2 regions of the Cedecea sp. genome follow, and region 1 is predicted to be linked to the other one. Evidence: predicted binding sites of a transcription regulator. Region 1 holds the regulator's gene; the other holds the start of a gene.
The links. Region 1 encodes PhoB, which activates phosphate uptake and scavenging genes when phosphate is short. Its sites were predicted from a motif close to CTGTCATAAAACTGNCNNAT; they were not measured.
Positions count from the first base shown of each region.

Region 2: a site for PhoB is predicted at 1,810-1,829, ahead of pstS (phosphate ABC transporter substrate-binding protein PstS). Genes of this name have one in related genera too.

Region 1 is NZ_DASYBS010000050.1:4,058-7,472, forward strand. It holds gene sbcD (exonuclease subunit SbcD) at 1-642, opposite strand, end outside; gene VGM55_RS07685 (hypothetical protein) at 668-838, shown strand; gene phoB (phosphate response regulator transcription factor PhoB) at 842-1,531, shown strand; gene phoR (phosphate regulon sensor histidine kinase PhoR) at 1,554-2,861, shown strand; gene VGM55_RS07700 (hypothetical protein) at 2,858-3,013, opposite strand; gene brnQ (branched-chain amino acid transporter carrier protein BrnQ) at 3,286-3,415, shown strand, end outside.
Region 2 is NZ_DASYBS010000138.1:5,707-9,121, reverse strand. It holds gene pstC (phosphate ABC transporter permease PstC) at 1-649, opposite strand, end outside; gene pstS (phosphate ABC transporter substrate-binding protein PstS) at 714-1,754, opposite strand; gene glmS (glutamine--fructose-6-phosphate transaminase (isomerizing)) at 1,994-3,415, opposite strand, start outside.

The DNA.
Region 1 (3,415 bases):
CTGCGCCGGGAAAGCGTCCAGCGTGCCGATATAAATGTCGCGAACCGCGTCGGATTTCGTTACGCCAACGGTGGTCAGGTGCCCGGTGGCGACAATCGGCAGCGGTCTGTCACCTCGCAGGGCAACGGCAGCCTCATAGCAGTGCTGATAATGTTCGCTGATGGCTTCCATTAAGGAGCGCTGTTTTTCATGGCCGGACAGCCCGGCCTGGCTGCTTTGAATGTCGCGTGGGCGAAGGAACGGAATAGGGCACAGGATAGCGCCAGGCGTGCCGTCTTTTTGATTAAGGACCAGCGCCTGCTCGTCTTTTTGGTGGCGGGCGCTGGCAATCACCCGGGTATTCAGGCAGGCCAGCAGCTCGCGGGATTCGTTAAGTGTGGCAACGGAATCGTGGTTACCCGCCAGCACCACAAGCTGGCAGCCGGTGGCCTGCAGCTGTACCACAAAGCGGTTATACATTTCGCGGGCGTAGCTCGGCGGCGAGCCGGTATCAAAGATGTCCCCCGCGACAATAATCGCGTCCACCTGATGCTCAAGCGCGGCGTTTAGCAGCCAGTCGAGAAAGGCCTGGTGTTCAGACGCCCGGCTTTTGGTATAGAAGTTTTGGCCGAGGTGCCAGTCTGATGTGTGGAGAATGCGCATAACCTGTCCCATGGCAAAGAGGCGAATGACCGATTATAAGCTATTGAGTCAGAAGCGTAACCGTCAGCAAAAATCTGTGGCTGTCATAATTCAAAAAGGTGAAATATCTGGCCGTAATCTTTTTCATAAATCTGTCACAAATCTGACGCATACTGGCGCACAATTAATAAGAGATGGTCTCTTTTCAACAGGGTAAATCATGGCGAGACGCATTTTAGTCGTAGAAGATGAAGCTCCGATTCGTGAAATGGTGAGCTTTGTGCTCGAGCAAAATGGCTTCCAGTCGGTAGAGGCGGAAGATTATGACAGCGCGGTTAACCTGCTGATTGAACCTTTCCCCGATCTGATCCTGCTGGACTGGATGCTGCCAGGCGGCTCCGGGATCCAGTTCATCAAGCACCTTAAGCGCGAAGCATTGACCCGCGAGATCCCGGTGATGATGTTAACCGCGCGTGGCGAAGAAGAAGATCGCGTCCGCGGTCTTGAGGTCGGTGCCGATGACTACATCACCAAGCCGTTTTCGCCAAAGGAGCTGGTTGCGCGTATTAAAGCGGTAATGCGCCGTATTTCACCGATGGCGGTGGAAGAGGTGATAGAGATGCAGGGCCTCAGCCTTGACCCGTCCTCACACCGCGTGATGACCGGTGAAGAGCCGCTCGACATGGGGCCAACCGAATTTAAGCTGTTACACTTCTTTATGACTCACCCGGAGCGCGTTTACAGCCGTGAACAGCTACTTAATAACGTGTGGGGGACTAACGTTTACGTTGAGGACCGTACCGTAGACGTGCATATTCGCCGCCTGCGCAAAGCTTTGGAAACAAGTGGTCATGACAAAATGGTGCAAACAGTTCGCGGCACGGGTTATCGTTTTTCAACCCGTTTTTAAGATGCTTACAGGAGCGTGACGCGTGCTGGAACGGCTGTCATGGAAAAGGCTGGTACTGGAGCTCATGCTCTGTTGTTTACCGGCGGCTATTCTCGGATTGATTTTTGGCCATCTGCCGTGGTTTCTACTGGCGGCAGTGACTTCCCTGTTGAGCTGGCATTTCTGGAACTTGCTCCGTCTCTCCTGGTGGCTATGGGTTGATCGCAGCATGACGCCTCCTCCGGGGAGCGGGAGCTGGGAACCGCTGCTTTACGGGCTGCACCAGATGCAGTTGCGCAATAAAAAACGCCGTAAAGAGTTAGGTAATCTGATCAAACGTTTTCGCAGTGGAGCGGAATCCCTGCCCGACGCGGTGGTGTTGACCACCGAAGAAGGCACCATTTTTTGGTGTAACGGCCTGGCTCAGCAGCTGCTTGGCCTGCGCTGGCCGGATGATAATGGCCAAAATATCCTCAACCTCCTGCGCTACCCTGAATTCACGCAATACGTCGCAAAGCAGCAGTTTACTCGCCCGCTTACGCTGGTATTGAACAGCGGGCGCCACCTTGAATTTCGCGTTATGCCTTATGCCGACGGGCAGTGGCTGATGGTCGCGCGGGATGTTACCCAGATGCACCAGCTTGAAGGGGCCAGACGAAACTTCTTTGCCAACGTCAGTCATGAATTGCGTACCCCGCTAACCGTATTGCAGGGGTATCTGGAAATGATGCAGGATCAGGCGCTGGAAGGGCCGCTCAAGGATAAGGCGTTGCATACCATGCGTGAACAAACGTCACGTATGGAAGGGCTGGTCAAACAGTTGCTAACCTTGTCGAGAATTGAAGCGGCACCGGCGATTTCAATGAACGAGAAAATCGACGTCCCGCTTATGCTGCGGGTCGTTGAGCGCGAAGCGCAGACGCTAAGCCAGCAAAAGCATACGCTCACTTTTAACGTTGAGTCAGGGCTACAGGTTTACGGTAATGAAGAGCAACTGCGCAGCGCCATTTCCAACCTGGTCTACAACGCTGTAAACCATACGCCTGCAGGAACGCATATCACCGTTACCTGGAGGCGTTTGCCTCACGGCGCGGCGTTTAGCGTTAAAGATACCGGGACCGGGATTTCTGCCGAGCATATTCCGCGCCTGACCGAGCGTTTCTACCGGGTGGACAAAGCCCGCTCGCGCCAAACGGGAGGAAGCGGGCTTGGGCTGGCAATTGTGAAACATGCTCTCAGCCATCATGATGCGCGACTGGACATTGAAAGCCAGCCGGGGCAGGGGGCAACGTTCTCATTTATCCTCCCTGAGCGATTAATTGCCCATGATGCTGCGGTGGCGGCACATTAATTTGCCCCTGCCGTCAATTTCACTTTCCACAGGCCAGTTTTCTGGCCTTTTTTGTTTGTATTTCCACCACTCGTTAAGTGCTGAATATCGAATTGATGCTTTTTTGTCCGAATGATAAGCCATAACAAAAGCGCATAATCAACTTTATTCACTGGTTATCCGTATTTTAAAAGGATATCTTTCTGGTTTCCCGATCCCTTCTTGCCTTCAAACGCTATAAGCGTTTTAATTGCCCCCTGTTATTACCAGACCGACTGAAATTGCGTGGTAATTCGACTAACTATTCTTCGCCACCGATCTGGAGAAGCATATTCCGCTGTCGTTACCGGTAATAACCGCGTTTTTACCGAATGTTGATTGGAACAACTGACGGTGAAAAATTTGAATTTTTTCAACACCACACATCCACAGGCTGCATTATTTTATGACCTATCATTTAAAATCTCGTGACATCATCGCATTGGGCTTTATGACCTTTGCGCTGTTTGTGGGCGCGGGCAATATTATTTTTCCCCCTATGGTTGGCTTACAGGCTGGCGAACACGTCTGGACGG
Region 2 (3,415 bases), on a different contig from region 1:
GCCAGATAACTTCCCAGGTGGTGCAACCGATGCCGTAGGCCGACTCTTTCATCATCACCGGCGTTTGCTCGAAAACATCGCGCATTACGGAGGCGATGTACGGGATGATCATAATCGCAAGGATCACACCGGCGGCAAGAATACCGATACCAAACGCAGGGCCAGAGAACAGCGCGCCAACGATAGGTACGGCAGACAGCACGTCGCCTACCGGCTGCTGGAAGTAAGTCGCGAACAGCGGCGCAAAGATAAACAGGCCCCACATGCCGTACACGATACTTGGAATGGCCGCCAGCAGCTCAATGGCGATACCCAGCGGGCGCTTCAGCCAGCCAGGCGCAAGTTCTGTCAGGAACAGGGCGATACCAAAGCTCACCGGCACCGCAATCAGCAGCGCGATAAACGAGGTCACGAGGGTTCCGTAAATCGGCACCAGCGCGCCGAAGACTTCATTAGGGGCATCCCACTCTTTGGACCAGAGGAAGGAGAAGCCAAACTTCTCAATGCTCGGCAGCGAGGAGATAAACAGCGAGATGATAATCCCACCCAGCAGAAATAGCACAATCAGCGCAGCCAGTCTTACCAGCGCACTGAAAATTACATCGCCTTGTTTACCGGGGGCTTTAAACGTCGGCTTAGTCACAGCCATAGCGTACTCTTCGTGGTTGCTGAATAAACCGGGGTAACATACCTGTTACCCCAGATTTTTGCACTTAGTACAGCGCCTTACCGGAGCTGTCTTTTACATTGGTCTTCCATGCCGCGCGAACTTGCTCAACCACAGAGGCCGGCAGCGTTGCGTAATCCAGGGCGTTAGCTTCTTTCGCGCCAGATTTGTATGCCCAGTCAAAGAACTTCAGCACTTCTGCGCCCTGCTCAGGGTTTTTCTGCTCTTTGTGGACCAGGATGAAGGTGGTGGAAGTGATTGGCCACGCTTCGTCACCTTTCTGGTTAGTCAGATCCTGTGCGAAGGATTTGCTCCAGTCGGCGCCTTTAGCCGCGTTAGCAAAGTTTGCTTCGGTCGGGCTAACCGGCTTGCCGTCAGCGGACAGCAGCTTGGTGTAGGTCAGGTTGTTTTGCTTAGCGTAAGCGTATTCAACGTAACCGATGGAGCCTGGCAAACGCTGTACGAAGGCCGCGATGCCGTCGTTACCTTTACCGCCCAGACCGGTTGGCCAGTTAACGGTAGAGCCTGCGCCGATTTTGGTTTTCCACTCTTCGTTCACTTTAGCCAGATAGCTGGTGAACACGAAGGAAGTACCAGAGCCGTCAGCACGACGAACAACCGCGATGTTCTGATCCGGCAGTTTGTGGCCTGGGTTCAGCTTAGCAATCGCCGGGTCATTCCATTTTTTGATGGTGCCCAGGTAGATGTCGCCCAGGGTTTTGCCGTCCAGCACCAGCTCGCCAGACTTGAAGCCCGGCAGGTTAACCGCCAGCACCACGCCACCGATCACGGTAGGGAACTGGAACAGGCCTTCTTGCTGTAATTTGTCATCCGCCAGAGGGGCGTCAGAAGCGCCGAAGTCAACGGTGTTAGCAATGATTTGCTTCACGCCGCCGGAGGAACCGATACCCTGGTAGTTCACCTTGTTACCCGTTTCTTTCTGGTAGGTATCTGCCCACTTGGCATACACCGGCGCAGGGAAAGTTGCACCAGCGCCAGTCAGGCTTGCAGCTGCAAACGCAGTAGAAGCGCTCAGAGATAAGGTCGCGGCGACAACAGTTGCGACAGTGGTACGCATAACGTTCATAATGTCTCCTGCCAGATGTTCGTAAATTGTTGTTTAATTAAATACAGGGTAGAAAATAGGACAGTTTGGTGACAGTTAAATGTACGAATTATGACGGTTTTATGACAATGCAGGCCGACAATAACACCTAAGCCAAACCCACTCACTATCCAAATAAAAATCAAATAGTTACATTCAACAGACGGGCAATAAAAAAGCTGCCCGTAGGCAGCTTATTCTTCAACATTTATGACAACAGCTTATTCCACCGTTACCGATTTCGCCAGGTTACGCGGCTGGTCCACGTCGGTGCCTTTGATCAGCGCCACGTGATAAGAGAGCAGCTGCAGCGGCACGGTGTAGAAGATTGGGGCAATCACCTCTTCCACATGCGGCATCTCGATGATGTGCATGTTGTCGCTGCTGGTAAAGCCAGCGTCACGGTCGGCAAAGACATACAGCTGGCCGCCGCGGGCACGAACTTCTTCGATGTTAGATTTCAGTTTTTCCAACAGCTCGTTGTTCGGTGCCACAACGATGACCGGCATGTCCGCGTCGATCAGCGCCAGCGGGCCGTGCTTCAGCTCGCCGGCCGCATAGGCTTCAGCGTGAATATAGGAGATCTCTTTGAGCTTCAGCGCGCCTTCCATCGCGATCGGATACTGATCGCCACGGCCAAGGAACAGCGCATGGTGCTTATCGGAGAAATCTTCCGCCAGCGCTTCGATACGCTTATCTTGAGACAACATCTGCTCGATACGGCTTGGCAGCGCCTGCAGGCCGTGCACGATATCGTGCTCGATCTGTGCGTCAGCGCCTTTCAGGCGGCTCAGCTTCGCCACCAGCATCAGCAGCACGGTGAGCTGGGTGGTGAACGCTTTGGTTGAAGCCACGCCGATTTCCGTGCCGGCATTGGTCATCAGCGCCAGGTCGGATTCGCGCACCAGAGAAGAGCCAGCCACGTTGCAAATCGCCAGTGAACCAAGATAGCCCAGCTCTTTGGAGAGGCGCAGCGCCGCCAGGGTGTCCGCCGTTTCGCCAGACTGGGAAAGGGTGATCATCAGGCTGTTGCGGCGCACGGCAGATTTGCGGTAGCGGAATTCAGAGGCGATTTCGACATCACAAGGCACGCCGGCCAGCGCTTCAAACCAGTAGCGGGAAACCATTCCGGAGTTATAAGAGGTGCCGCAGGCTACGATTTGAATATGCTCGACCTGAGAGAGCATTTCATTGGCTTTTGGCCCCAGCTCCGTCAGATCAACCTCGCCGTGGCTGATACGCCCGGCAAGGGTGTTTTTGATGGCGTTCGGCTGCTCGTAGATCTCTTTCTGCATGTAGTGACGATAAATACCTTTATCGCCCGCGTCATACTGCAGATTAGATTCGATGTCCGGGCGCTTAACCTGCTCGCCTTTGGTATCAAAAACAGTGACCGCGCGGCGAGTCACTTCGGCGATATCGCCCTCTTCAAGGAAGATGAAGCGACGGGTTACCGGCAGCAGCGCCAGCTGATCGGAGGCGATAAAGTTTTCACCCATGCCCAGGCCGATAACCATCGGGCTACCGGAACGTGCGGCCAGCAGAACATCCGGGTTACGGGTATCCATAATAACGGTACCGTAAGCGCCGCGGAGCTGAGGAATAGCACGAAGAACCGCCTCACGCAGCGTACCGCCCTGCTC